Regions from separate parts of the Ruegeria sp. CK3 genome, predicted to be linked through region 2. Evidence: riboswitches for the same ligand, from Rfam matches in the RefSeq annotation. Region 2 holds a riboswitch; each other region holds the start of a gene.
What was found. A riboswitch is a leader RNA that binds a small molecule or an ion and turns the genes downstream of it on or off. The one in region 2 is predicted to bind cobalamin.
Positions count from the first base shown of each region.

Region 1: it holds a riboswitch for cobalamin, as region 2 does, so the genes downstream of both, ACR0C3_RS11705 (aromatic ring-hydroxylating oxygenase subunit alpha) here and ACR0C3_RS16145 (DUF1636 family protein) in region 2, are expected to answer to the same signal.
Region 3: it holds a riboswitch for cobalamin, as region 2 does, so the genes downstream of both, ACR0C3_RS07445 (hypothetical protein) here and ACR0C3_RS16145 (DUF1636 family protein) in region 2, are expected to answer to the same signal.

Region 1 is NZ_JBQFPV010000007.1:142,634-152,171, forward strand. Features, by position in the region: gene ACR0C3_RS11695 (type I glutamate--ammonia ligase) at 1-1,310, shown strand, start outside; gene ACR0C3_RS11700 (GNAT family N-acetyltransferase) at 1,424-1,945, shown strand; cobalamin riboswitch at 2,064-2,267, shown strand; gene ACR0C3_RS11705 (aromatic ring-hydroxylating oxygenase subunit alpha) at 2,332-3,603, shown strand; gene ACR0C3_RS11710 (FAD-binding oxidoreductase) at 3,609-4,688, shown strand; gene ACR0C3_RS11715 (hypothetical protein) at 4,949-5,416, shown strand; gene rpsD (30S ribosomal protein S4) at 5,724-6,344, shown strand; gene ACR0C3_RS11725 (AraC family transcriptional regulator) at 6,402-7,289, opposite strand; gene ACR0C3_RS11730 (SDR family oxidoreductase) at 7,451-8,275, shown strand; gene ACR0C3_RS11735 (Lrp/AsnC family transcriptional regulator) at 8,278-8,739, opposite strand; gene ACR0C3_RS11740 (aminotransferase class V-fold PLP-dependent enzyme) at 8,842-9,538, shown strand, end outside.
Region 2 is NZ_JBQFPV010000010.1:62,776-72,313, forward strand. Features, by position in the region: gene cobN (cobaltochelatase subunit CobN) at 1-2,122, opposite strand, end outside; gene cobW (cobalamin biosynthesis protein CobW) at 2,128-3,183, opposite strand; gene ACR0C3_RS16145 (DUF1636 family protein) at 3,180-3,560, opposite strand; cobalamin riboswitch at 3,644-3,847, opposite strand; gene ACR0C3_RS16150 (NAD(P)-dependent oxidoreductase) at 3,874-4,944, shown strand; tRNA gene ACR0C3_RS16155 (tRNA-Cys) at 4,984-5,057, opposite strand; gene ACR0C3_RS16160 (protein-L-isoaspartate O-methyltransferase family protein) at 5,279-5,932, shown strand; gene ACR0C3_RS16165 (TolC family outer membrane protein) at 6,027-7,445, shown strand; gene ACR0C3_RS16170 (hypothetical protein) at 7,517-8,287, shown strand; gene ACR0C3_RS16175 (cobyric acid synthase) at 8,292-9,538, opposite strand, start outside.
Region 3 is NZ_JBQFPV010000004.1:315,905-325,442, forward strand. Features, by position in the region: gene ACR0C3_RS07420 (lactoylglutathione lyase family protein) at 1-383, shown strand, start outside; gene recR (recombination mediator RecR) at 454-1,047, opposite strand; gene ACR0C3_RS07430 (YbaB/EbfC family nucleoid-associated protein) at 1,109-1,453, opposite strand; gene ACR0C3_RS07435 (DNA polymerase III subunit gamma/tau) at 1,686-3,443, opposite strand; gene ACR0C3_RS07440 (phosphatase domain-containing protein) at 3,613-4,116, shown strand; gene ACR0C3_RS07445 (hypothetical protein) at 4,113-4,520, opposite strand; cobalamin riboswitch at 4,608-4,829, opposite strand; gene ACR0C3_RS07450 (alpha/beta hydrolase family protein) at 4,989-5,846, shown strand; gene rsgA (ribosome small subunit-dependent GTPase A) at 5,890-6,918, opposite strand; RNA gene ffs (signal recognition particle sRNA small type) at 7,076-7,174, opposite strand; gene ACR0C3_RS07465 (bifunctional 2',3'-cyclic-nucleotide 2'-phosphodiesterase/3'-nucleotidase) at 7,214-9,061, opposite strand; gene nudC (NAD(+) diphosphatase) at 9,247-9,538, shown strand, end outside.

The DNA.
Region 1 (9,538 bases), on a different contig from region 2:
TGCCCAAAACCCCCCTGATGTTCGTCGCCACCTCTGACCTTGCCGGTAAATTGCGGGGCAAGGCGTTTCCGACGGATCAACTGAACAAGCGGTTGCAGCGCGGCGTCGGGTGGACACCTACGAATGTCCAGATCAACTGCTTTGACGGAATTGCCGAAAGCCCTTTTGGCGCGCTGGGCGATCTTCTTCTGATCCCGGACGCCACGGCCGAGGCAAAGGTCGAGTTCGGCGAAGACTCCGGCCTGCACTTTCTTATGGGCGATATCGTCACTCTGGACGGAGACCCTTGGGACTTCTGCACGCGCAGTTTGTTGAGGGCGGCGCTGGAGCGGCTGCACAAGGTCTCAGGAGCAAATTTGCTGGCTGCGTTCGAGCATGAGTTCCAGCTGAAAGATCCGCCAACTCAGGCCAACGAAGCCTATGGCCATCGGGGTTTTGGCCTGCAGCGTGATCTGTGCGAGACCTTGATCAACGCGATTTCTCAGGTCGGTCTGAAGCCGGATTCGATCATGAAGGAATATGGGCCAAACCAATATGAGGTCGTCATCGGCCCCGAGCTGGGTGTTCGCGCAGCGGACGCAGCCATAATGGTGCGCGAACTGACGTATGCGACTGCGCAGGCCTATGGCGAGCGGGCTACCTATACCCCTATTCGAGATGTCGCGAGCGTTGGGAATGGGGTCCATATCCATATGAGCTTTGTGGATGATCATGGCGCGCCGCTGACCTACGCCGATGACGGGCCCTGCGGCATGTCGGACCTGACAAGTGCCTTCGCCGCCGGAGTGTTGAAATATCTGGATGCGATCCTGGCTCTGACAGCGCCTTCGGTGATCTCGTATGAACGCCTGACACCGCATCGATGGTCTGCGGCTTTCAACAATCTGGGTTTTCGCGACCGCGAGGCTTCCTTTCGGATTTGCCCGGTGACCGCAAAAGACCCAGCCTCGATCGCCGGGCAGTTCAACATCGAATACCGTGCGGCGGATGCTGCAGCTTCGCCTCATCTGGCGCTTGCGGCGGTTGTCATGGCCGGGACGCAGGGGATCGAAGAGGGGCTACCCGCGCCCGTTCCAACCGAAGAGGATCTTTCGCTGTTGGACGTCGCAGAACTGAACCAAAGGGGGCTGGTGCGCTTGCCTCAGACTTTGGAAGTTGCGCTCGACCGGTTCGTTTCCAACCCGGTTGTGACCGGCTGGTTCCCCGCAGGCTTTGCCGAGGTGTACCAAGCTCACAAGCAATCCGAGATCGCGACAACCGAACATCTGGACACAGACGCACGCTGCCGATTGTACGAAGAAACATATTGACCTGAGCGGTTCGTCTTGCCGAAGCTTGCCCAATGCGACCTCTGGGGCGTCGTTTGGGTAATCTCGCGCCGTATGACGCGTGCAAGCTGTTTAGCTAAGGATAGGGATGGATCATGAGCCGTTCAGAAACCGATGCTATCTTGAATGTGCATAGGCTGGCTTTTGGCGAAGCGGAAGGTGAAGAAATCGCTCAACTCGCCGAAGATCTCCTTGAGCATCCGGAAACGATTTCAATCAGCGTAAGGCGCAAGGGGCAGATCGCGGGCAATGTCATGTTCACCCCGTTTGTCTTCCAGGGTCACCCGGACGTTAAATGCTATCTTCTTGCGCCCTGCGGTGTCTCCCCCGAGTATCAAGGCCTAGGAGTTGGCAGAGAGATGATGGAGACCGGCATCATGCACTTGAGGTCCATTGGAACAGACGCTGTCTTCGTGTTGGGCGTGCCGACTTTCTACCCCTTGTTCGGGTTTGTCCCGACTGACAAAGAGATACCATATCCTGACCTTCTGACGATCCCCGAGGCATGGATGACGCTTGAGCTCACTGCAGGATCGGTTGAAAAACTGGGGGGAAAAACACTTGCGATTGCGCCCTTCATGCACGCGCATCTCTGGGACACATCACAACACGAGTGAATTTAGTTTTTTGTTCTTGCCTCAAACCGCAGCCCTGTTTCAGGTCTCCATTTTTGCTGGCCATGTCTGTTTTGTTTCTGGAAATGTCGCAAGGCTTTCAGCCGCGAATCCTTCCCCGAGTAGGTTGCGCATGTGAGGTGCTGCTGTCTGATTCTCAGGCGGCAGAGAATTGGGAAGCCGGTGCAATTCCGGCGCTGCCCCCGCAACGGTAAGAAAGGTCAGGTTCGACAGGTGACCACTGGGAGGAGGATCCCGGGAAGGTGTCGAAACCGGGCGTAAGCCCCTTTCAAGTCCGGAAACCAGCCTTGCATATATGTCAAACTGCGGGTGGCGGTGGGGGCACAAGTTTCGGACGTGATCCTCGCACGGCTCCGGACTGGCCTCTTATGTCATCTGCCCAAGCTGAGCCGCAGGGCGCGGCAGGAGAGCCAGAAGTGAGCAACGTTCAAAGCCTGTTGGCGCGTCGAAACCCGGCCTATGCCCTTGAGCAGGCGTTCTATACCGATCCAGATGTCTTTCAGGCGGATCTTGAGGCCATCCACTACCGCAACTGGCTATTTGCCATTCCGGCATGTGAACTGGTGAAAACAGGCGACTATGTGACCTACACTGTAGGCGCATACCGCGTGATCATTGTGCGCGGCGCGGACAACCAGATCCGGGCCTTCCACAATACCTGCCGCCATCGCGGGTCAATCATCTGCAAAGCGGCCAAGGGGAACTCGCCCAAACTGGTCTGCCCCTATCACCAGTGGACCTATGAGCTTGACGGCTCATTGCTGTGGGCGCGTGATATGGGGCCTGATTTCGACCCCAAACAACACGGGCTGAAAACCGTTCACTGCCGTGAACTGGCCGGGCTGGTCTATATCTGTCTTGCGGATGAAGCGCCCGATTTCGACACTTTCGCCAATAGAGCACGGCCCTATCTGGAGCCGCATGATCTAAGCAACGCCAAGGTCGCCTTTGAAAGCACGATCATCGAAAAGGGTAACTGGAAGTTGGTTTGGGAAAACAACCGTGAGTGCTATCACTGCGGTGGCAATCACCCTTCGCTGTGCCGGACCTTCCCTGATGATCCCTCGGTAACCGGTATCGAAGGGGGTGAAACCCCGGCCTTCATGCAAACTCACTTCGACCGTTGCGAGGCTGCGGGAATGCCGTCGCAGTTCTATCTGCATGATGACGGGCAATACCGCCTGGCGCGCATGCCGCTGAAGGAAGGGGCGGAAAGCTACACTCTGGACGGTAAATCCGCGGTGCGTCGCTTTCTTGGCCGTTCGCCCTTTGCGGATGCGGGGACGTTGCTGAAGTTCCACTATCCCAGCACGTGGAACCACTTCCTGGCCGATCATTCGATTGTTTTCCGGATCACGCCGGTCAGCCCGACCGAGACCGAAGTCACCACGAAGTGGCTGGTCAACAAGGATGCGGTCGAAGGGGTCGACTATGATGTCAAGCGCCTGACCGAGGTCTGGATGGCCACCAATGACGAAGATCGCCGCGTGGTGGAAGACAACCAGATGGGCATCAACAGCCCCGCCTATGTGCCGGGACCGTATTCGGGGATCCAGGAATCCGGTGTTCTGCAATTCACCGATTGGTATTGCAGTGCCCTGGCGCGCCACCTTGCACCTGACACGATGGCGGCGGAGTGACGGAGATGAAAGATCTGAACGCTGTTGCCTCGATCTGGCAAGATAGTGAGACGCTGGAATGCGTCTCGGTCGTGCCCGAGACGCCAAACACTGCCAGCTTTACTTTCCGCGCTCCTTCCGGGGCCTTGTTTGCCTACCATCCCGGTCAATTCCTGACGCTCGAGATCCCGGCGCCGGGGCAGCCGAGAGGCGTTGTGCATCGGACCTATACGATCTCGTCATCCCCATCGCGTCCACGGTCCATTACGATCACGGCCAAGGCGCAACCGGACAGCATCGGCACGCGCTGGATGCTGGACAATCTGCAGCCGGGTATGCGGATGCGGGCGATTGGCCCAGCCGGTCTGTTCACCAATGCTGAAAGCACAGCGCCCAAGTATCTGTTCATCTCGGCGGGGTCGGGCGTCACTCCGATGATGTCGATGACGACCTGCATGTGGGACGAAGGTCGCGATCTGGATGTCGTCTTTATAAACTGCGCCAAACGTCCGTCCGAGATCATCTTCCGCCAACGGTTGGAACAGATGGCAAGCCGGACGCCGGGTCTGGATCTGAAGTTCGTTGTAGAGGAAGCGGATCGCTACAGCCCCTGGACCGGCTACCAGGGTCAGTTCAACCAGCTGATGCTGGGCCTGATGGCCCCAGACTATCTGGACCGTGAGGTCTATTGCTGCGGTCCTGAGCCGTTCATGCAAGCAGTCCGGGACGCTCTGTCGGGTCTGGGCTTTGACATGGAGAACTATCATCAGGAAAGCTTTGGAGCCCCGGTTGAGACCGAAGCAGATCAGCCTGATCTGGATGATGTCATACCCGACGATGACAGCGCCGCTGAAATCGTGTTTGCGACCTCGTGTGTCACCGCCAAAGTTGCCGAGACGGATACGGTTCTGGCCGCTGCACGCGCGGTCGGGTTGAACATTGCCTCAGGCTGTACGTTTGGCGTTTGCGGCACCTGCAAGGTCAAAAAGTCCTCGGGTGAGGTTCACATGGTCCACAACGGCGGTATCTCCGAGGATGACATAGCGGCAGGCTACATTCTGGCGTGCTGTTCAAACCCGATCGGCAAGGTCGAAGTTGAGGTGTAAACGGGAAGTCTCAGGCTGAAACTGCGGGGCGGCTACGGCCACCTGCGGTTCCAATTTTAAAATATTAGTATTGATCTCAGATACTTGCCGCCTCTATACGCGCTTCGGAAAGTTTGGGTGGCACAGGTTTGCTCACGGATAGTTGATTCTATTCGGCAACATTCACGTGATTGCTCAAATTCTGTCTCTTTTCCGCCGGAATCTCCCCTGATAAAGCGGATTGAGTACTGGGTGGGGTGTTGATAAGTGCGAGCAGGTATATGAGAGCCGGATATAACGGTCGTGTAGCCATTTCATGGAATCAAACCGAGCTTGACGGGCTTGAGGCGGCGCCTTTGGCCTTTTTGGCGGTCGGGTCCGCTTGGTCCTGGCGAGGTCAGGCTCTGGTGTTGGGCGAAGTGGCAGAGCAAAATCTTGAACAACTGGGACATATGGGTGCGACTGCTGTGCGCACCCGCGACGCGTTCTTGGCCCCGCAAGAGGTCTCGGGAGAGTATTGCGGTACGGTCACATTGACCAATGGGGCGCAACGCTTTTCGGCAGACTTGGTTATCACCGATGACGAACAATGGCCGACGCTGGTGTTCAACACTGGCTGTCCGCCTCGGGATCAGGATTTCTGGATCAGCGAAGTAACGCATGCCGGTGCCGACCTGCAGAGCGTACCGCAGCCGACCGCAAAGGTGGTGGCCTTTCCGGGAAAATCCGCGCCGGGTTTCTTTTCATAGGTTTGGTTACCTAGCTGGCGTCGAACCCGTTGGCCTAAAAACCCTCCAAGAAATTTGAGCAGGGCAGTTGGGACGTGTTGACTCTGACAGTTCTGCGGATATAAGCGCGGCTTCATTGGTGTTGGTGGCCCCCGCAAGGGGATGCCTGTCATGGGGGAAACCTCAAGAGGACAACGCCCTTTATAACCCGGCACCACGCCTGGTCTGAACTGGAACTGCCCGGTCCGAGCGGAGACGCTATTTCGGCCCGCAAAGTAGGAACCGGTTTTCGGATCAAGCCGAAATGCCACTTTAAAGGAGATCAGCCGTGACCAAACGCACGTCTGCCAAGTACAAAATCGACCGCCGGATGGGTGAAAACATCTGGGGTCGTCCGAAATCCCCGGTCAACCGTCGTGAATATGGCCCCGGCCAGCACGGCCAGCGCCGCAAGGGCAAACTGTCGGACTTCGGTCTGCAGCTGCGCGCCAAGCAGAAGCTGAAAGGCTACTATGGCGACCTGACCGAGAAGCAGTTCCGACGCATCTACGCCGAAGCTGAGCGTGTAAAAGGCGACACCGGTGAAAACCTGATCGGTCTGCTGGAGCGCCGTCTGGACGCCGTTGTCTACCGCGCCAAGTTCGTACCGACCGTTTTTGCTGCACGTCAGTTCGTGAACCACGGCCACGTCAAAGTGAACGGCAAGCGGGTCAACATCCCGTCCTACCGTGTCAAAGAAGGCGACGTGATCGAAGTGCGTGACAAGTCCAAGCAACTGGCCGTTGTTCTGGAAGCTGTTGCTCTGGCCGAGCGTGATGTTCCTGACTACATTGACGCCGACCACTCCAAAATGACCGCGACCTTCGTACGCGCACCGGGCCTGAGCGATGTGCCTTACCCGGTCATGATGGAACCGAACCTGGTTGTCGAATTCTACGCGAAGAACTAATCTTCGCGAGCACCCGAAATTACAAAGGCCGCGCTTTCAGCGCGGCCTTTTTAGTTTCTAAGCTATGCATTCTGACCCGATGTCCTGACGAGGTGGCACTCCGAATTTGCGCGAGTATTCCCGACTAAACTGGGTCGGGCTTTCATAGCCAACCTCAAAAGCTGCTTGCGACACACTGAGCGAACCGTGCGACAATAGCCTGCGGGCTTCCAGCAGCCTGAGGTCTTTTTGGTACTGTAGTGGTGAGGTGGCTGTCACCGCCTTAAAATGGGCGTGAAAGGCAGAAACACTCATGCCAGCGCTTTGTGCCAGATCGCAGACGGGCAGGGTTGTTCGAAAATCCGCGCGGATGATGTCTATTGCGCGCGCGATGCGGCTGGCGGCACTGTCGCGCCACAGCATTTGCCGCAGCATGCCACCGTGATCTGCTTGCAGGAGTCGGTAGTGGATTTCACGGCTTATCATCGGTGCGAGAATTTTTGCATCCGTAGGGTTTTGACTGGCGTGAAACAGGCGGGCCATAGCGTCGATCAGATCGGGCGAGGCTTTTGATGCAGCAAGGCTTTGGACTGTTTCAATTTCAGCAGGTTCTGAGCCGACGGAGTCGTAGAGACCGCGTAACATGGACAAGTCCAACGAGAATACGAGGCCGACATAGGGCTTTTCCCGACTTGCTTCGGTGACGGCGGCCAAAACCGGAAGGGAATGGCTGACGATCAGAGAGTCGCCTGCTCCGAAGTGAACAAGGCGATCGCCGATACGTGTTTCTTTCTTCCCCTGTAGAACTAGGCAGACAATCGGTTCATACACCTGTGCTTCGATTGATTTCGTTTTGACATCATGAAGCAGGCCAAAACCGTCCAGTGCAGTGGGGTAGAAAGCAGCATCTTCTGCCTGTCCGCCCACAGCTTCGCAGATTTTTTCAACTAAATCATGTTGTGTCATGGTATCCCCACTGCCTCATTCAGCATATTTTGCGCAAGAGGTCAGTGCTAGCCAGAATCCTGACGGCCAGAGAATTAGGCAGATATTGAGGAGAATTCGGCAGGCGTATCGCAGTTTTCTAACCTATCTAGTGGTCAGGCTAACAATTGCGGAGAATGACCATGACACAGACTATCCTCATAACTGGCGCTTCATCTGGTATTGGCAGAGTTACGGCCGAACTGTTTCATAGGCAGGGCTGGAACGTCATTGCCACAATGCGCAACCCCAGCAAGGAAGCCGAGTTGACGCAACTCGAGAATGTTCTGGTCACACGTCTTGACGTCACCGACGAGGGTTCAATTGCAACCGCCGTTGCCGAGGGGATTGAACGCTTTGGTCAGATTGACGTTCTTTTGAACAACGCGGGATACGGCGCGTACGGCCCGCTCGAAGCTTTCCCGATGGAGCGTATCCGGCGGCAATTCGATACCAATGTGATTGGTCTGTTGGCTGTGACAAAAGCCGTTCTGCCGCATATGCGAGCAAATGGTTCGGGCTGTATCGTCAATATCTCTTCCATAGGTGGGCAAATCACCTTCCCCCTCGGAACGCTCTACCATGGCACAAAATTCGCGGTTGAAGGCCTATCAGAGTCGCTGCACTACGAGCTTGCTGCGGCTGGTATCAAGGTCAAGATTGTCGAGCCTGGTCTGATTGCCACCGATTTTGGCGGCCGCTCGTTTGATTTCGTCAATGACGAGAGCATGGCCGAGTATCAACCTGTCGTGCAGGCTTTATTCAGCACGTGGGGCTCGGAGGAAATGGCAGCGCAAACGTCTCCGCCAAGTGTTGTCGCCGATGTCATTTTGACAGCGGTGACGGACGACACTGACACATTGCGCTATCGTGCCGGCGAAGATGCCGTTGAATACCTGGACAACCGCAAGGCTCTGGACGACGCAACTTTTATCGGCGGCATGAAAGCGATGCTTGGTTTGGCCTGAGTTCAAATTGGAAGTGGTCGCCCTTCGGCGATCGCTTCCATCGCAAAATATGAGGTCACGCTGTCCAGCTCGACCTTCTCGATCAGGCGTTGGTAGACCTTGTCATATGAGGCCATATCCTGGGTCACGACTTTCAGTTGATAGTCATAGTCACCGCCGATCCGATGGAAATCCACAACCTCGGGGATAGTCAGAACATGGCGGCGAAACGCCTGCAGCCATTCGGCTGAATGATGTCGGGTGCGCAGCATGACGAAGACAACGAGGTTCAACCCCAAAGTCTCGCGCGCGATGCGCGCAGTTGACCCGATCAGAACCCCGTTTTCGTTCAGCGCTTTCAACCTGCGCCAACACGCGTTCTGGGACAGCCCGACCCGATCGGCCAGCTCGCGCTGCGAAAGGGTGGCGTCTTTTTGAAGCTCTCTCAGGATGTGAGTGTCTATTTGATCTAAATTTTGGCTCATACATAATCATATGACACAAAATTTATGATTTCTACGCAAAGAACGATAATGTTTCCACACTTCGTATGGATCACATTGGACTTACAGTAAGGAGCCAATGCTATGACCCTGTCCAAATTTCGTGCGGATCTCTGTTCCACCACTCACAATTCCCACCTGCGCGACGGGCTGATCGGAGAGAATGTTCTGATCCCGGGTCTGCAGGGGGACGTGCCGCTTGTCTATGCGGATTACGTTGCTTCGGGTCGCGCGTTGCGACAGGTCGAAGACTTTGTGGCCAATCACGTGTTGCCATTTTATGCCAACAGCCACACCGAGGCCTCCTTCTGTGGATCCTACATGACCCGTCTGCGTCGCGAAGCGCGCGACGAGATAGCCCGCCTTGTTGGCGCGAGGGGAGAAGACGCGGTGATCTTTACCGGGTCCGGTGCCACGGCGGGGCTCAACCGGTTGGTCAGTCTGCTCGGGGTGGCGGAAGCTGATCAACCGGTTGTCCTAATCGGTCCTTATGAGCATCACTCGAACATCTTGCCATGGCGCGAGAGCAAGGCTCTGGTGGTTGAGATTCCGGAAGCGGCGGAAGGGGGCGTTGATCTGCGCGCGCTGCAGGAGGCGCTGAACACTTACGCCGATGCGGATCTGGTGATCGGGTCATTTTCAGCTGCGTCCAATGTGACGGGGATCATCACCGATCCCGATCCGGTGACGCGTTTGCTCAAGTCACAAGGCGCTCTGGCCGTTTGGGACTACGCCGGGGGTGGGCCTTACTTGCCGATGGACATGGGGCCTGCGGATGCGC
Region 2 (9,538 bases):
TCCCGGCCAGCGCGTCGATCAGAGCGTTGCGTTCCGCATGGGCCGAAGGCGCGGGGTCGAAAGTACCGGGAACCTCAGGCGCACGGCCATAGATATGCAGCCCGTCGCCGAACTGGCTTTCTTTGATATCGCAGACAAAGCGGTCGATGCGGGTAATCGCCTCGGCGGTGCAGGTGGCCTGATCGAGACCCAGATCGCTTTCCAACCCGATGGCTTGTGCCTCGTCGCGGATATTTTCCTGCAGGCGGTCACGGCGTTTGGGATCAAGCCCGTCTGCGTTCGAGAACTCATCAAGCAGAGACTCCAGACGTACCATACGATCTGGGGTGCCGCTTTCCTTCATAGGGGGCGGGATATGGCCCAGCGTCACGGCCCCGATCCGACGCTTGGCTTGCGCGGCCTCGCCTGGGTCGTTGACGATGAAGGGGTAGATCACTGGCAAGTCGCGGATCAGCGCCTCGGGCCAGCAATTCGCCGACAGAGCAACGGACTTGCCCGGAAGCCATTCCAGAGTGCCATGCGCGCCGATATGGATCAAAGCGTCTGCGCCCAGCCCCTTGCGCAGCCACAGATAGAAGGCGACGTAGCTGTGACGCGGGGTGCGAGACAGGTCGTGATAGTCGTCATTGCGCAGCTCGGGTGTGCCGCGTTCGGGCTGTAGAGCAACGAGCGCGTTGCCTCGGCGCAGGGCGGTGAAGTGGAACGCGCCTTCAGTAAAAACCGGGTCGTCTTCGGGCTTGCCCCAAACGGTTTGGAGATCGGCCCGCAGTTGCTCAGGCAGGTCAGCTAGGGCTGCCTGATAATTTTCCAAAGACCATGAAATGCGCGCGTCCAGCAGGGTTTTCGCAATCGGCTCAGCCGGTGCGGTGCTGTAGCCCTCGGCCTGAAGATCGGCCAGCATCGCCTCGGCCGAGGCCAGCGCGTCGAGGCCCACCGCATGCGCCATTTGCCAGTCCTTGCCGGGATAGGTCGACAGCACCAGCGCGGGCACTTGATCTACCTTGGGCTTGTCATGCAGATTCAACCAGCCGGCGACGCGGTCGATAATCGCTTCGATCCGCTCTTGCTCAGCCCGGTGGGCAAAGCGGGAATATTCCAGATGCGGATCGCGCTTGCCAGGCTCCTTGAACGAGGCAATGCCCGCCGAAATACGCCCGTCCACTTCGGGCAGCACCACATGCATGGCGAGATCGGCGGGGGAGAGGCCGCGTTCCGCCTCGGCCCAAGCCTTGCGGCGGGACGTGGCGAGGGCCATCTGAAATACCGGCACGCCCGCCGCGTCCAAAGGGGATGTACCCGACGAGCCTTTGCCTGAGAAGGAGGTGGCGTTGATGATCGCCGAAGGCTTCAGAGCGACGATGTTGTCACGCAGCCATTCAGCGGCGGCAGGTGCTTTGAGCGAGGGCGCGAATAGGCCCACCGCCTCGAACCCGCGACCCCGTAAGCTGCGGATCACGGCGGCAACAGGGGCGGTATCTGCCGAGGTTAGATAGGCGCGATAGAACGTGACGACGATACGTTTTGCGTCGTCCGAAAAGGCAGTTTCAACCGGAATCACGCCGCGATCAGGACACCACGCGCCAGATTCGGGCAGGGTTTTAGCCCCCATAACCGGGCCGGCGTAAAGCCCCGCCGCCAATGCCATCTGCGCCAAAGCGGCCTGTGCCGCGACTTCACCGCCGGTGTCGCAAAGATGTGCCAGACGGCGCAGGGTCGAGACGGGCAGGGTGGAATATTCATCCAACCGCGTGTCCTCACGCCCGTCGGCAGGAAGGACGGCCAGCGCGATCCCCTTGGCCTGCGCAAGTGACAGAACCTGCTGCAGCCCGTAGGCCCAATAAGGCACACCGCCAATGAGACGGATCAGAATGCCCTTGGCACCCTCCAGCGTCTGTTCCACATAGGTGTCGACGGACAGAGGATGCTTCAACGCCGTCAGGTTCGCCAACCGCATCGTGGGCATACGCCCCTCCGGCCCGCCACCGCGATGCCAGCCCGCCGCGAAAGCGCCAAGGTCGCTGTCCGAGAAGGACAGTACCACCAAATCCGCCGGGCTTTGGCCCAGATCGGTTGGGGTTTCCGTTTCTTCTAACCCGTGGCTTTCGCGGAAGACGACGTGCATGGAGCTTACTCGGCGGCCTCGGTGACACCCGCAAGGATATCGCGGATTTCTGCTTCTTTGATGTCGTCATGCTCGGCGATCACCACCATGCGCGAGCGGCGGTCTTCACCGGGCTCCCACGGGCGGTCGTATTGATGACGCACACGGGCACCAACGGCCTGCACCAGCAGGCGCATCGGTTTGCCTTGAACGGCGGCATAGCCTTTGACGCGCAGGATGTTCAGCTCATTGGCCAGACGTTCGATCTTGGCGACCAGATCGGCAGGATCGGACTGTTCCGGCAGATCAACGATGATGCTTTCGAAATCGTCATGCTCGTGATCGTGGTGACCGTCGTGATGCGATGGACGAGCGTCCATGTCATCCTCGGCTGCAGCCTCAAGACCCAGAACGACGCGGACATCCACAGCACCTTCGGCAACCTCAACCACGGGCAGCGGACGAGGGGCCTCGGCGGCGATGATCTCCTTCGCTTTGGCCACGCCTTCGGGACCGGCCAGATCGGGCTTGGTCAGCAGGATGATGTCGGCGCAGGAGATCTGATCCTCGAACACCTCGGATAGGGGCGTTTCATGGTCGATCGAATCGTCGGCCAGGCGCTGAGCGTCCACCGCTTCGACATTCGGCGCAAAGCGACCAGCGGCGACGGCCTCGGCATCGGCCAGCGCGATCACGCCATCAACGGTGATTTTCGATCGGATATCGGGCCAGTCGAACGCCTTCAGCAGTGGCTTGGGCAGGGCGAGGCCGGAGGTTTCGATCAGGATGTGATCGGGACGCGGCTCCAGCGCCATCAGAGCTTCGATGGTTGGGATGAAGTCATCGGCCACGGTGCAGCAGATGCAGCCATTCGCCAGCTCCATGATGTTCTCCGCTGGGCAATCCGGGATGGCGCAGGACTTCAGAATATCGCCGTCGACGCCAACATCGCCGAACTCATTGACCACCACCGCCAGACGCTTGCCCTGCGGGTTCTGCATCAGGTGCTTCACCAGAGTCGTTTTGCCCGAGCCCAAGAAGCCAGTGATCACGGTGACGGGGAGTTTTTCCAAGTTGCTCATTTCAGGGCTCCAATCGGGGGAATGCGGGCTGCGCAGTTTTTGCGGAAATGTTCGGGGCGTTCGCGCCATTTGACCAAGCCGTCCTCGGTCGCGAGGTACTTGGTAGCGCCGTCAACGATCACGTCGACATGGTCTGTTTCGTTCAGATGTTCATAAACGAAGGTCCAGCGATCCGGGCCGCCGCGCAGCACGATGGAACAGCCCTCGTTGCAGTTCGACAAGCATTCCACGGCTTTCAGGATAATCCCTTCCGGCAGGTCCGCCTGTTCAAGCGCCTTATGCAACAGGGTGCCGGGGCGTTTCGCATCGTCTTCAACGGGCAGCCCGCGACGACAGGTGGTGCAAACCAGCAATTCGACCGGAGCGGTCTCGGTCATGTCTCTCATCCCCCCAAATCCTCATCGTGGGGGACGGGGTTTCATGCGGGTCCCTTGACCCGACACCGGAACACCCCGTCCGGTTTCATCTTCGGGCGTTGGCAGGTCTCCCGGCTTGCGGATGTCAGAGTTGTCCTCTGTCGGATGTCCCACCTTCCCGGCTTTGCGCCAGTGGCTTGGGCACCCTCTCCGGTCACGGTCGCGGGGGCGGCTGCGTTTGGCGGAAAACCCGTTGACGCATTCCCTTTTCATCTGTTCTCACAGACACCAACATGAGGCTCATGCGGCACGCACCTGCAGCTTGTCAAGCGCGATGGAGCTCAGACTGCTGCGGCACGTTGAAAAGCGACCTGCCAGCGTCGCTAGGCGGCATGAACAGGACGCCGATGCATGGTCGCATGGCCTCAAATCGCAAACGGAGGCGAAATCCATGAAAGTAGGTTTTATCGGGCTTGGGAATGTGGGCGGCAAGCTGTCGGGGTCATTGCTGCGCAATGGAATCGATCTGACAGTTCATGACCTGAGTTCCGATCTGGTCGAGGCCTTTGTCGCGCAGGGGGCCAAAGCGGCTGAAAGCCCGGCCCAGATGATGCGCGATTGCGATGCCGTGATCACCTGCCTGCCGTCGCCTGCGGCCTCGGACGCGGTGATGCAGGAGATGTTGCCAGAGGTTGGTCCCGGAAAGATCTGGATGGAGATGTCCACCACTGACGAGGCCGAGGTCAAGCGGTTGGGTGCATTGGTTCTGGAGCGCGGAGGGGCCGCCGTCGATTGCCCTGTCTCGGGTGGCTGTCACCGCGCGGCGACGGGCAATATCTCGATCTTCGCTGGCTGCGATCGCGACACGTTCGAGCGCATTCTGCCCTTCCTGACCACCATGGGTCGGCGTGTTCTGCACACCGGAGAGCTCGGCTCGGCCTCGGTTCTGAAGGTACTGACCAACTATCTGGCCACGGCCAACCTAATCACCTGTGCTGAAGCGTTGGTCACCGCCAAGGCTGCCGGGATGGATTTGAACACCACCTATGAGGCCATCAAGATTTCGTCAGGGACATCGTTCGTGCACGAAACCGAAAGCCAGGTGATCTTGAACGGTTCGCGCGATATTTCGTTTACGATGGACTTGGTGAAAAAGGATATCGGCCTGTTTCAGGACGTCGCCGACCGCGCCGGTGTTCCTTTGGAAATCAATCCGGTGATGATCAAGATCTTTGAGGATGGCATCGCCCGGTTTGGCGAGCGTGAGCTGTCGCCAAACATCATCAAACGCCTTGAAGAAGCCACCGGCTTGGACATTCGCGCACCGGGTTTTCCTACGGAAATGCAGGACGATGAGCCGGAAGAACCAGGGTACGAAGTCGTGCCTCAGGGGCGTTCCTCCTGAAAACTGATTTCTGTAGACTATATTTAGAGGAGTGGGATGTGGAGGCGAGTACCGGAATCGAACCGGTGTACACGGATTTGCAATCCGCTGCGTCACCACTCCGCCAACTCGCCTTTTCAAGCAAAATCAAATACTTGCCGTGGTGTGGTGGGCCTTTTAGCAGCTTTCATCGGGGGCGTCCAGAGGATTGCCGTCGATTTTGGGCCGCAAATCAATATTTGTGGGCGGCCAGTCTAAACGGATCGTGAACCAGGCTTGCGGCATCTGGGCCGTTGTCGAGTCAGGTCGAGTATGGCACAAGCCAATTACCCAAGGGATTGAAAAGAGAGATCAGATGTCAGATTTCGCAGCCCGGCGCCGCACCATGGTTGATACGCAGGTAAGACCCTCGGATGTGACCAAGTTTCCAATCATCGACGCGATGCTGTCCGTTCCGCGTGAAAGCTTTGTGCCAACGGCGCAGCGCGAAGCGGCCTATGTCGAAGAGCTGATAGATTTGGGTAACAACCGCTGTATTCTTGAGCCGCGCACTCTGGCTAAGATGTTGGATGCGCTGAATATCTCGAATGACGAAATGGTTCTCGATATCGCACCGGCCTATGGTTATTCAACCGCAGTCGCCGCGCGGATGGCACAGTTGGTGGTTGGTGTCGAATCTGACGAACATCTTGCCTCTGAGGCGCAAAGCGTGCTGACCGAAGAAAACGTCGACAATGCCGTCATTCATGTCGGACCTCTGGAAGAGGGCGCGGCCGAGCATGGCCCTTATGACGTGATTATGATACAAGGTGGTGTCGAACATGTGCCCGACGCGGTGTTGGACCAATTGAAGGATCAGGGCCGGATCGCCTGTCTGTTTGTGGATGGGCAACTGGGTACGGTTCGCATCGGTCGCAAGGCCGGTGGTGTGGTCAGTTGGCGGGATGCCTTCAACGCCAGTGCGCTGGTTTTGGACGGTTTTTCCCAAGAGTGTGCATTTTCGCTATAGTCCGCTGACTGTTGTTTCCACCACCTTGATTAGTTGAACATAAAGACGCAAACTGCCGGAGAGGCAGCGTAATTTCGATTTGAGAGGATTTGGTATGCGTGGAAAGACAGCGGGAAAGCTGGTCAAAGCGCTTGCAGTGACTGCGGCCATTGCCCTGAGTACTGTTCCCGGAAGGGCCGTCTGGGCTGACAATCTGACAGATGCGTTCATCGGAGCGTATAACACCAGCGGTCTGCTGGAACAGAACCGAGCCCTGTTGCGGGCCGCGGATGAAGACGTGGCAATTGCGCTTTCCGCGCTGCGCCCGATCATCAACTGGACGGTTCAGGTCAGCCAGGATTACACGAGAACAAGAACTGACTCCGTCAGAACAAGCACCGACCCGTCGCGATTCTTCTCGGGCTTGACGCTCAGCCAGCTGTTGTATGATGGCGGGGCGTCGGTGCTGGGCAAGCAGTCCGCACAGGAAACGGTTCTGTCGACGCGCCAGTCGCTGATTGATATCGAACAGCAAGTTCTTTTCCGGGCCGCAACCGCGTATCTGAGCGTCCTGCTGCAAGAGGAAACGGTTCAGATTCGGCAAAACAACGTCGATCTGTCGAGCGAGGAACTTCGGGCCTCGAACGACCGCTTCGAAGTGGGTGAAGTCACGCGTACCGACGTGGCCCTTTCTGAGGCGCAGCTGGCCAGTTCGCGCGCGGATCTTGCGGATGCCAGAGGGGATCTCAGCACTGCTCAGGCCGAGTATGTTAATGCGGTCGGCAAGTTGCCGGGGCGTACGGCTGGGCAGCCGGGGCTTCCGAATCTCCCACGCTCGCAATCCGAGGCAATCAGCCTCGCGCAGCGCAATCACCCGGCGATTCTATCGGCTCAGCACCAGGTGCGGGCGCTGGATTTGATCGTCCAGCAGCAACGCGCCAACCTTGGGCCAAATGTCAGCCTGAACGCGGATGCGGGTGTGACGCAGCGATATGACAATGATGACTACATCAACGACGCCACGGTTTCGCTGAACTTCAACCAGCCGATCTATGCAGGCGGTCGTCTTGCGGCCAACGTACGTCGCGCTATGGCAACCCGGGATTCTTCGCGGGCCAATCTGCTGAACGTGCAGAAGAACATCACTCAGGGCGTGACAGACGCCTTTGTCCGGTTCCAAACGGCAACGGCCAGCCTGACGGCCTCGACCGAGCGGGTCCGGGCCTCGCAAGTGGCGTTCGACGGGATTCGCGAAGAAGCAACGCTGGGCGCGCGAACCACGCTGGACGTGCTGACCGCTCAGCAGGATCTTCTGGACGCGCAATTGGCCGAGGTCGCCTCGCGCACCGAACGGTCCTTGGCCGCATACCAGCTGTTGCAGGCGCAAGGTCTTCTGACGGCTGAACGTCTGGGGCTTGCGGTGCAGATCTATGACCCCACGCTATACTACAATCTGGTCAAAAAGGCTCCGGCGCAGGTCAGCAAGCAAAGCAAGGATCTGGATCGCGTTCTCAAAGCGTTGCGGCGGGACTGATCTATACTACTGGTTGTGACACCCGACGTGTTTGGCTACACTTGGTTTCAAGAATAGAGCGGTAGAGAACAATGTCGGATAGCGTCATGACCTCAGGTATCGAGGATGTACTGTCGTCGGTAAAACGACTGGTGAGCGAAGACGGTCGCAAAGTGTCGGATGCCGATACTGCGACCGCTCCACGCAAACCGGGCCGATTGGTCTTGACGGACGCGCTGCGCGTTGGTGACGCGCCAAAATCCGACCCCCTGAAACTAGATCCCAAATACAGTCCCGAGGATTCGGCAAAGCCGATGCTCCTGCGGGCTTGTGATATTGTTCAGCCGGGCGAAGCAGCCAATCACGATGGTGCTGAGGAGGTCGGCGACGAGACCACGTCGGAAAACCTATCTGGCAGCCTGAGTGCCAAGATTGAAGCCCTTGAGGCCGCCATCGCGCGAACCGAGGACCAATGGGAGCCGGACGGAGACAGCGACGACGCGTATTCCGGCACGCCCTCGAAGGCGCTTCACTGGATACCTGCGCCCACCTTTGAAGAAGAGGACGCCGAGGATGTGGATGCGCCCTCAGGCGAGGCGGATGCCGCGACAGAAGAACCGGCGACATTCGTTCGGCACGGGGATACTCCTAAAGCAGACCCAGTTGAAGACGACGCGATTGAGAAAGCGATCGAGGACGAGATCGGGTTGTCTGCGTCCGAGGAGGAGGCCTTGCGTGAGATGATCGCCGAGGTTGTCCGGTCCGAACTTCAGGGTGCATTGGGGGAACGCATCACCCGCAATGTCCGCAAGATGGTTCGGCGTGAGATCCACCGCGCGCTGACCGCCAAAGAGCTGGAATAGTCGCTCAGGCTCTTTGCGGCGTCTGAGCAAGCTCCAGCAGCAGATCCAGATCCATATGCTGTTCAAGATGGTCTGCCAGATCATCCAGCGCCTTTTCTAAACCGTCTTCATAGGCGTTCTCGGAGGTGACACCCAAACGCGATAGGTATTGCGCGCGGAAGGCATCGGATGAGAAAATCCCGTGCAGATAGCTGCCCAGAATGCGCCCATTGGCACTGGCGGCACCTTCAGGGCGTCCTTGCACTTCAAGCCAGGCGCGGGCGCAATCGGGTCCTTCGGTCCGGCCCATGTGAATCTCGTACCCGCTGACAGGTTCGCGATTGGGCAGGGCGCAAGCCTCGGTCAGAGTCACGTGTTTCTTGCCCGACATGACCGTATGAACGTCCAACAGCCCGAGGCCCTCAACCGTGCCAGGGCGGCCATCCACGCCTTCGGGGTCTGAGATCGTTTTCCCCAGCATCTGATATCCGCCACACAGACCCAAAACGTGACCACCACGGCGCACATGTGCGTGGAGGTCGATATCCCAGCCCTGCTTCCGGAAATAGGTCAGATCACCGATGGTCGATTTGCTGCCGGGCAACAGCACCAGATCGGCATCACCGGGCAGGGGGCGGCCTGCGGGAATGATCTCGACACTGACGCCGGGCTCAGCCGACAGAGGGTCCAGATCGTCGAAATTGGCCATGCGCTCCAGTTGAGGCACCACAACCTTGCAGGCCCCACCGGTATGAGAGCGGATGTCCATCATATCTTCGGCGGGTAGTTTCCAAGCGTCGTGGAACCAGGGCACAACACCCAGGCACGGCCAGCCGGTCCGCGCGGCGATATCATCTCGCCCTTCATCAAACAGAGATACATCGCCTTTGAAGCGGTTGATGGCAAAGCCACGGATCATCGCCAGATCGCCCTCACCCAGCACGGCCTGAGTGCCCACGATTTGCGCAATAACGCCGCCCCGATGGATATCGCCCACCAGCACCACGGGAACTCCGGCGGCGCAGGCGAAACCCATATTGGCGATGTCACCTTTGCGCAGGTTGGTCTCAGCCGGGCTGCCCGCGCCCTCGATCAGGACCAGATCAGCGTCGCCACAAAGCCGGTCAAAGCTTTCCAGCGCGGCCCCCAGCAGTTTGGATTTGTCCTTGCGATAGTCGCCCGCCTTCATTGTTCCGGCGCGCTGCCCCTGCACGATGATCTGCGCGCCAGTATCCGTTTCTGGTTTCAGCAGGATCGGGTTCATATCCGTAT
Region 3 (9,538 bases), on a different contig from region 2:
ACGTGGTAGAGGATGATACGGATATTGGTGTCATGTGCACAGATGTGTTTGGTCCGGAATGGAAAAAACTACGAATTGCGCACCTCGCGACTGCTGATCGCATCGGGTTCGAGCTTTTCGAGTTTGACGGGAATTATGTACCGGAAAACAATATCGACTTTCGCCAGAATGGTACGTTCCATTTTTGCGTCCAAGACCCGGATGTCGAAGGCCTGGTAGAAAAAATCGTTGCAGCAGGTGGCAAACAACGTATGCCGATTCGATACTATTATCCCGGAGAGAAACCCTACCGAATGGTCTACGTCGAAGACCCCTTTGGTATTGTCTTCGAGATCTACAGCCATTCCTACGAATTGACTTACTCGTCGGGTGCCTACACCTGACAGACGAGACCGGGCCAGGTGTGCAACCGGAATGGACGAAAGCGTTTCGGTTGCTTACGAAGTGCACTGCTCAGAGCTCTTTTCGTGCCCTCAATGCTGCGGTAATCGTCCCGTCATCCAGATAGTCGAGCTCGCCTCCAATCGGCACGCCTTGCGCTAGTGAGGTCAGGCGGACCTGCCCCTCCAACTGATCAGCGATGTAATGTGCCGTGGTCTGGCCGTCGACGGTGGCGTTCAGGGCCAGAATGATCTCGGTGACGCCTTCGGCCACCACCCGGTCCTTGAGGCGGGGAATGCGCAGCTCATCCGGGCCAACACCATCCAGCGCTGACAGCGTGCCGCCCAACACGTGGTAGCGGCCATTGAACACGCCTGAACGCTCCATCGCCCAGAGGTCGGCGACGTCCTCGACCACGCAAAGCTCTCCGGTCGCGCGGGCCTCATCGTTGCAGATGTCACAGATTTCGGTGGTGCCCACATTGCCGCAATTCAGGCACTCACGGGCGGTGATGGCGACCTGCTGCATCACGTCGGACAGGGGCGTTAGCAGCAGGGAGCGCTTCCGGATCAGGTGCAGCACCGCGCGGCGAGCCGAGCGGGGGCCGAGGCCGGGAAGCTTGGCCATCAGGTCGATCAGATTGTCGATGTCGCTGTTGGAACTCACGGCCTGTCCTGTCTGGCGCCTGAGGGAGCCTCCGGCGAGTGTATTCGCTCAATGATGAAGATCAGAACGGCAGTTTGATGTCTGCGGGCAGGCCCATGCTTTCGGTTAGTTTGGTCATTTCGGCCTGTGAGCGCTCAGCGGCTTTGGTCTGAGCGTCCTTGATCGCCGCAAGGATCAGATCCTCGACTACTTCCTTGTCGTCGCCATTGAAGATCGACGGGTCGATATCCAGGCCCTTCAACTCTCCCTTGGCGGTTGCCGTCGCCTTGACCAGCCCTGCGCCGGATTCACCGACAACCATCAGGTTGTTCAGCTCTTCCTGCATCTCCGTCATCTTGGTCTGAAGATCCTGCGCGGATTTCATCATCTTGGCCATATCGCCCAGGCCGCCTAGTCCTTTGAGCATCTTGCTTCTCCTGTAAGTCCGGTTTGTGCCTAGATACGGGGGTCACCGTGTTGACACAAGAGCAGAGCGCGCTCCCGCCTTTCGTCAAGGTCTTTGGCAAAACCTTTCCTCCCGTTGGACCCGGCAGCGCTCGGGCAAAGCCCGAGCGCTGCCGGGCCCAAGGCCGCTCAGGGTGATCGGCTTTAGCCGATTGCCCGTGGCGGGCGCGGGAGGGTTTTGCTTTTTATAGAGGTCAGTCTTCTTCGAAAGGATCCCATTCATCTTCGACCTCGGGCAGGGCTTCGGTCTCGACTTGGGCGGCGCGTTGTTCCGGTGTTTCGATACGGGTGATTTTGGCCTTGGGGAAACTTGCCAGAACGGCCTGAACCAGCGGATGTGCCGTGGCCTCTTCTTTCAGAGCCAGTTCGGCTTTATCGCGGATTTCGGCGATCGTCGGAGCGTCGCCATCCGATACAATGGACACCGCCCATCTGTTGCCAGTCCAACGTTGCAAGGCCGATCCCAGCCGTGGTGCAAGATCAGTCGGGGCTTGCGCTGAAGGGGTGAACTCGATCCGTCCCGGCTGGTAAGAGACCAGCCGCACGCCGTTTTCGACCTCGACCAGAAGTTTGACGTCTCGGTTGTTCCGGATCAGCTCGACCACATGTTCGAAACTCGGGTATCGCGCCAATGCGGTCTGCGTGTCTTGCGCCAAAGCGGCGACTGGAGCGCCGCCGGACCTGCGTGGCGCAGGGGCGTAGCTTGTAGCGGCGCGGGCTTCAACCGGGGCCGCGCCGTTGCTTTGGATTGGCATCCCGCCGCCTGGGCCGCCGTTGGGGGGCGGAGGCGTATCCTGCAGCCGTTTGATCAACTCTTCCGGGCTGGGTAAGTCGGCCACGTGAGTCAGGCGGATCACAGCCATTTCGGCAGCCATCATGGCGTTGGGGGCGGCTGAAACTTCCTCAAGCGCTTTCAACAGCATCTGCCACATCCGAGTCAGTACCCGCATGGGGAGGGCCTCAGCCATCTGCTGGCCCCGGGCGCGTTCATCCGGGGAAACTGTAGGGTCTTCGGCTGCGTCCGGAGTGATCTTTACAACAGAGACCCAATGAGTGATTTCGGCCAGATCACGCAGCACGGCCAGTGGATCAGCCCCTTCGGCGTATTGGCCACCAAGCTCGGTCAGCGCCCCAGCTGCATCGCCCCGCAGGATCATGTCCATGAGATCCAGAACCCGGCCACGATCCGCCAGGCCCAGCATCGCGCGTACTTGATCTGCCGTCGTCTCTCCGGCCCCGTGTGAGATCGCCTGATCCAGCAATGAGGTCGCGTCGCGAGCAGATCCCTCGGCAGCACGGGTGATCAGCGCCAGCGCATCCTCGGCAATCTCTGCGCTCTCAGCTGAGGCGATCTTGCGCAGCAGGCCGATCATATCCTCGGGCTCGATCCTACGTAGGTCGAAGCGTTGGCAGCGCGACAGAACCGTGACGGGAACCTTGCGAATCTCAGTTGTGGCGAAGATGAACTTCACGTGCGCGGGAGGTTCTTCAAGCGTCTTGAGCAGCGCGTTGAAGGCGCTGGTCGACAGCATGTGGACTTCATCGATGATGTAGATCTTGTAGCGGGCCGAGGCGGCGCGATAGCGAACACTATCGATAATCTCGCGAATATCATTCACGCCGGTGCGGCTGGCGGCGTCCATCTCCATGACGTCGACATGACGACCTTCCATGATGGCGACGCAGTGCTCACATTGGCCGCAAGGCTCGGTCGTGGGCCCGCCAGTTCCATCCGGTCCGATACAGTTCATGCCTTTCGCAATGATCCGTGCGGTCGTGGTTTTACCGGTTCCGCGAATGCCTGTCATGACAAAGGCTTGCGCGATGCGATCCGCCTCGAACGCGTTTTTGAGCGTGCGGACCATCGCATCCTGACCCACCAGATCGGCAAAGGTTTCCGGGCGGTATTTTCGGGCGAGAACCTGATAGGCGGGGCTGTCTGAGTCGGTCATGTCTGCTCTGGCGGATTCGGAACGTCACTGCAGCGTAGAGGCCCGCGCCGCCCGCGTCCACATGAGTTGCAGAACGATTTTGTTTTGGAAACTGGCGCGTCAGGGGTACACTCTGCAGATTGTGAATCAAGCCTAAAGTCAGGATCAACGCTTCCGGGGGGATGCTGTCATGACGAATTTGGTCATTCATGCTTTGCAAGTGGGCGGGGGCACACTTGCCCTAACGTCGATGCCGGGAAAGGGCGGCGACTATGCTGGCGACCTTGAAACGATTGGAGATTGGAGGCCGGGCCTTGTGCTGTCGATGACAACCGAGGCCGAGCTGGTCCAGTTCGGAGCCCGCGATTTTGGCCGCGACGTTCAGGGTCGCGCCAGCCGCTGGGTGCATCTGCCGATTCAGGATTTCGGCGTGCCACCGTCAGAGGTTGATGCGCAATGGCCCGATGTCAGTGCCGCGGCGCGTCAGGCTTTGTCTGGCGGAGGGCGCGTGCTTGTCCATTGTCAGGGCGGATGCGGTCGCTCCGGCATGGTGGTGCTTAGGTTGATGATCGAATGCGGCGAGGCTCCAACCCAAGCACTGGACCGGTTGCGCAAGCTGCGCCCCTGCGCAGTCGAAACCGATGCACAGAAGCACTGGGCCACCTTGCCCGCCCGAGCTTTGGCGGATTCTTAAGCCGACAGTTGCAGTTCCGCCGGGGCCGGTTTGCGTGGCGCAATCACTGATGCCTCGAGCATGGCGCAGGGCAGGGAAGTCATGGCTGCGGCAGGCAGGCTGCTCGTGTCGGTACCGAACATCAAATCGGCATAGAGATCGAGGACCTCACTGTCGGCATCAGGGTCCGCTCCGCAATAGACCCGCACCTGAGACTGGCTGGCCCGAAACCGGGCGTGGCAGCCGTCCGTGCAATGGGTCAGGTCGCTGCTGCCTTCTATTTCGAAATCCGATGTGGTCGCCGGACCGGCTTGGTCCAGCGCGTCAACCATCGAACGCGCCAGCCGTGCAAGTGCAGGGCATGTCTTGCCGGTATGTTGGCAGATGGTTGCTGAGAACCTATGTGTCTTCGTCTTCCAGATCATCCTGCGCCCTCCGCGCGGTGGACAGGGGCTGGGATCAGGTGGGGCAGATAGGGTCTGTCACGGCCTGCCCGGACACCCCGCCCGAGTTTGGGTTATGTTGACGATGGCAGGTCTCCTGACTTGCGGGTCATCGCTTTGCCGACCTTCCCGGCCTTTCGGCCAGTGGCTCTTCGACATCGCTCACCGCTTACAGTTGCGGGGGCAGTCGCGGACTTGGTTCATCCCGAGCGAGCCGGGTAAAACCGCACCGTGTTCCCTTTTCATCCCGACCTCTTGCGAAAGCCGGGAACCATCGCACCATCGCTAGCGTTCAAAACCATTTTGAGTCAAGTTGAACTTTCTGCGCTGCGGAATGCGGATCCGCAAAGTGGACGCGTGGTCAAGCTGGATCGCAGTTGACTTACATGGGCTGTCTGGGGTCAAGTTGCAATATGAACTCATCAGTTCAGTTTTCCACCGAGGATACCCATGTTGGATTCAAACCATACTGTGCTGATCGAAGATGTTCAGATCCCGGTGGGGGATGGCGCCCTGTCCGGGCGAATCTACCGGCCCGTGGCGCAGCCCGAAACCGTAGTGGTGGTCAACAGCGCGACGGGAGTTCCGCGTGACTACTACAAGCATTTCGCACAGTGGTTGGCGTCGGATCGGGATATCGCCTGTCTGATCTATGACTTCCGGGAATTCGGTCATTCGAAATCGGGGCCGCAACGTCGGTCGAAAATCTCAATGGCCGATTGGGCGTTGCAGGACATGCCCGCGGCGCGGGCCGAGATGCGCCGCCGATTCCCGCTGGCGCAGCAGTGGTCGGTTGGTCATTCGCTTGGAGGGATGCTGGGGCCGGTTCAACCGGATATCGACAAGATTGATCGCATGATCTGCGTCTGTTCCGGCCTTGTGAAATTGGGTGATCACCCTTGGCCGTACCGCGCTCTGGCCGGGTTGTTCTGGTATGGGCATGTGCCTCTGGTCGTGCGCGGCCTGGGGTATTTGCCGGGCAAGGCACTTGGGTTTGGATCAGACCTACCGCCTAAGGTCTATTGGCAATGGCGCAAGTGGTGCACCGCACCGCAAAGCTATCTGCCCGAGATGGGAGACACCCTGCCGCAAGCTACATGGAAAGAGGCTAACGTTCCCGTCGACCTGTTTGCCTTCACGGATGATGAGATGGTCCCCGAGGCCGCCGTTTGGCGGTTGGCCGAACTATACGGGCCGAAGGCACGCCGCCACCTTTTGTCGCCAGAAGAATTCGGCGTTCCGGAAATCGGCCATATCGGTGTGTTTGCCCGCCGCAATGCGGCAGTCTGGCCCCGATTGATCGCTTGATGGGGGACGTCGGCGAACCGGCGCCCCTTTTTCAGCCCGTGTTTTAATCGCCGCGCCGCGCGGATTTTCCGTGCATCGCCGACCGGACCATCTTGCCGAAAGCCCTGTCGCGTGCCCGCGCCTCGGCCACGGTCTCAGAGTTGCGCTGATCCTCGCGCCTCAGCTTGCGCCAGCGTTCCAACCGATCTGCATCCAGCGTGCCTTTTTCTATCGCCGCTTGCACTGCGCAACCGGGCTCGGCCTCATGCTGGCAATCCGAGAACCGACAGGTTTGGGCCAGTTCTAGAATGTCCGAGAACACTTCGTCCACCCCGTCCTGCGCATCGAGCAGGCGCAAGGCGCGCATGCCGGGGGTGTCGACGAGCCAACCGCCGTTTTGCATCGGATGCAAGGCGCGAGACGTCGTGGTGTGACGGCCTCGGGCGTCATCCTCGCGGATTGCGGCTGTTGCCAGATCCTGACCGGTCATTCCGTTGGCGAGCGTTGTTTTGCCAACGCCTGATGACCCGACCAAAGCTGCCGTCTGACCTGCCGGACACCATGCCAGAACCTGCTGCAGGTCTAACTTGTCATGCGCGTTGACCGTCAGGACTGTCAAAAACGGTGCCAGCGCTTCGGCCTGCTTGGCGTAGGCTGCTGGGTCCGAGCAGCTATCTGCTTTGGTCAGGACCACGACAGGATAGCAGCCCGCCTGATGCGCCAGTGCCAGATACCGTTCGAGCCGGGACACATTGAAATCCGCATTGCACGAGCTGACGATGAACAGCACGTCAACATTGGCTGCGATCAACTGCGCCTCGGCCCCGGTTCCGGCAGCACGGCGTTGCAACAGGCTGCGCCGGTCAAGCAGATGCTGAACGCGATTCTTGTCATCGGCCAGCACCCAATCTCCGACAGCAAAGTCGCCGGTAGAGTGACCAGGGGCAAACAGAGATGCTTCACCAGCCTCGTTCATCCCGACCAGACGGTCCCGGTGAACGGCGGTGATACGAAAAGGCGTGAGCTGCGCGTGCGCCGTGTGCTGTGCAGCAAAGTGAGAGGACCATCCCAGGTCCGAAAGAGTAAAAGACATTGGTTTGCCTGTGTTCAGATATAGCAATCCCATCTGATGGCAGACGCGCATCCGTTGGTGATGTGTTCAGGCAATCGGAGAGTTGGGTTTAGAACCGATCTGCCCGAAGGGTGTTTACTACAATCACGAAGCCCTCCTGCGGCTGATGGTTTCTATAAAGTGAGAGGTTGGACATCGACCCAAGCGGGGCTCGTTGTGGCTGCTTCCTTCCGGACCTGACCAGGTTGGCGAGGCGCTCGCCCGCGCCAACCTCTCAGGGCCTGATATAGGGAAACGATGTGAAAATGACAACCCGTCACAAAGTCAGTCGTATCCTTTCAAAGCCATCGGTATCCCGCCCTAGCAAGTCAGGGGAGTAAGCGCTGAGCTCAGGCAAATACTTCAACGCTCCGCTGCCGGTTCTGAGGATCGTGTGCGCACGATTCATTGGAGCGAAGGAGAACGGGTAAGGAGCCTGATCCAGAGGGTCTGCGGGCAGGCGATCTGACAGGTAGTCACGCAGTATCTCTTTGATATCCCTGGACGGCAGCGGAATGTTCTCGGCGTGCGCGACGAAAGGGAAATGCCCACCGCCGCTGGCGCGGTAGTTGTTAAGGGCGACGACAAAGCTCTGGTCGTCGCGGATTGTTTGCCCATCAAAGCGCAGGTTGCGGACGCGCCGGGCAGTTGGATCAGTCAGGGTGCCGTTGCTGTCGAACCGCGCCGGGCTGGACAAGTCGATCTGATAGGTCACACCAAACACCACGTCAAAGTTATGCCCCGCCCGGTGGGAATCGGTTAACTCGGTTTGGGTGTTTGGGTGGATCCGATTGAAAACACCCGCCGACATTTCAAGCCAATCCCGCAGTTGCGCGCCAGTGATTTCGACGGCGCGCAATTCGTTGGGAAAAACATGCAGGTCAGCGACGTGTCGCAGGCAAATCTCACCCACAGGCACGTCTGTGTAGTTCCTCGGCCCGGCGCGTCCGCCGAATTTGTAAGGAGACACTGCTGACAGAAGTGGAACTCCAGCGAAGGCGGTGCCGTGCAGGAACGGGCGCAAACCCGCCGCTTGTGCCGCCGCGACCAGGGCCAGCCCTCGATCTGGCGCGCAGAAGCTGAAATAGCTGTGCAGGCTCTGCGTGGTATGGCTGACAGGTTCGGCCATCATCTTGCGCGTGGCCAGATGAGCGGGCTTGAACATCTCGCTCAGGTCCTCGTCTTCGACCTCATCGGCTGTGGCGACCAGGCTGCAGTGGTGATCCGTGATTTGCCAGCGCCCCTCGGGTGCCTTGGTGATGTGCAGGTCTATGACCCCCAGATATGACCCAGCGGACCCGGCCATGACCACAGGTGTGCCGTGGACCAGACCATTTTCGGCATCAACGCCGTCAAGCCCTTGATGGGCTGCGCCCGGCAGTGTGAGATGTGTGTGGCCGGCAACAATCGCGTCAATGCTCGCAATCTTGGCAAGGGGGGCGACGGCGTTCTCAAATCCCGGCTGAGCTGCCGATTGCTCCAACCCCGAATGCGCCAGAGCGACGACCAGATCGCAGTCATGCGCACGCAACGCCTCAGCCGTTCTTCGGACGGCGGTTAGGATATCTTCGGCAATGACCTTGTCTTTCAGATGATGCGCCTCCCACATTGTGGTTTGAGGCGGAAGCACGGAAAGCACGCCGATTCGAACCGGAGTTCCCTGCGCAATGGACCGGGTCAGAACAACACTGCGCAGCCAGGGCTGCTGGTCGTCCACATAGGTCAGGTTGCTGCAAATCACGGGGCAAGGGGCTTGGCCTATGACGCGTTCAAGCACATCCAGCCCGAACCCGAAATCATGATTGCCCAAGCCGATCGCGTCATATTCCAGTGCTTTGAAGGCCTGCATCATCGGGTGCGGGCCATCGTTTTCCACCGCCCAGTCCCCAATCGGCGTTCCTTGCAGCGCGTCGCCATTGTCGAACAGAAGGGTCAAGGCACCCTTGGCCTGTTTGCGGGCGTTTCGGATCGCCGACGCCGTACGCGTCAGCCCGATGATCGGGTCCGTTTTGTCCGCATAATAGTCGAACCCGGTCAGGGTCATGTGCAGATCGGTGGTTGCCAGAATGCGGATATGCACGCCGGCGTCCTGCGCGTCTTTCATGCGCGGGGAGATTGCGGTCACGTTCGGTTGTCTACTTTTGCGCTATGAGAGTTAAGAAAATTTACCAAGAGGACAAATAAGTGAAAAATCCGAGGCGGTCATGCGGTGTTTCGGTGACACCTGTCGATATGCCGCAGTAGCGAATTGACATTGCAACACCTGCGCGGACATGGCAGCCCTAGGCGCAAAAGGCCGAGGGGACCCCAATGAAAAACGCAGAAAACGTGACATTCGGCAGCTCAGGCCTTGAGCGTGCGGCCCATCTGCGGGGAGACGCGGACAAGCTGACCGAAGCGGCCCAAGATCCAAACGCCCGCTGCCTGTTGCTGTGGCGTGGAAAAGTGCTGGTGCAGGGCGAGGCTCTGGATCGGTTGGGGCTGGTCAATATGGCGCATCCTCTGGTCGCCAATGGCCCCGGTGGTGTGGTTGAGGCTCCGATCTTGCTGGGCTGCTCCGATGACGGGGCGGCGATGTTTGCCGCAGATATCTCTGAATGGC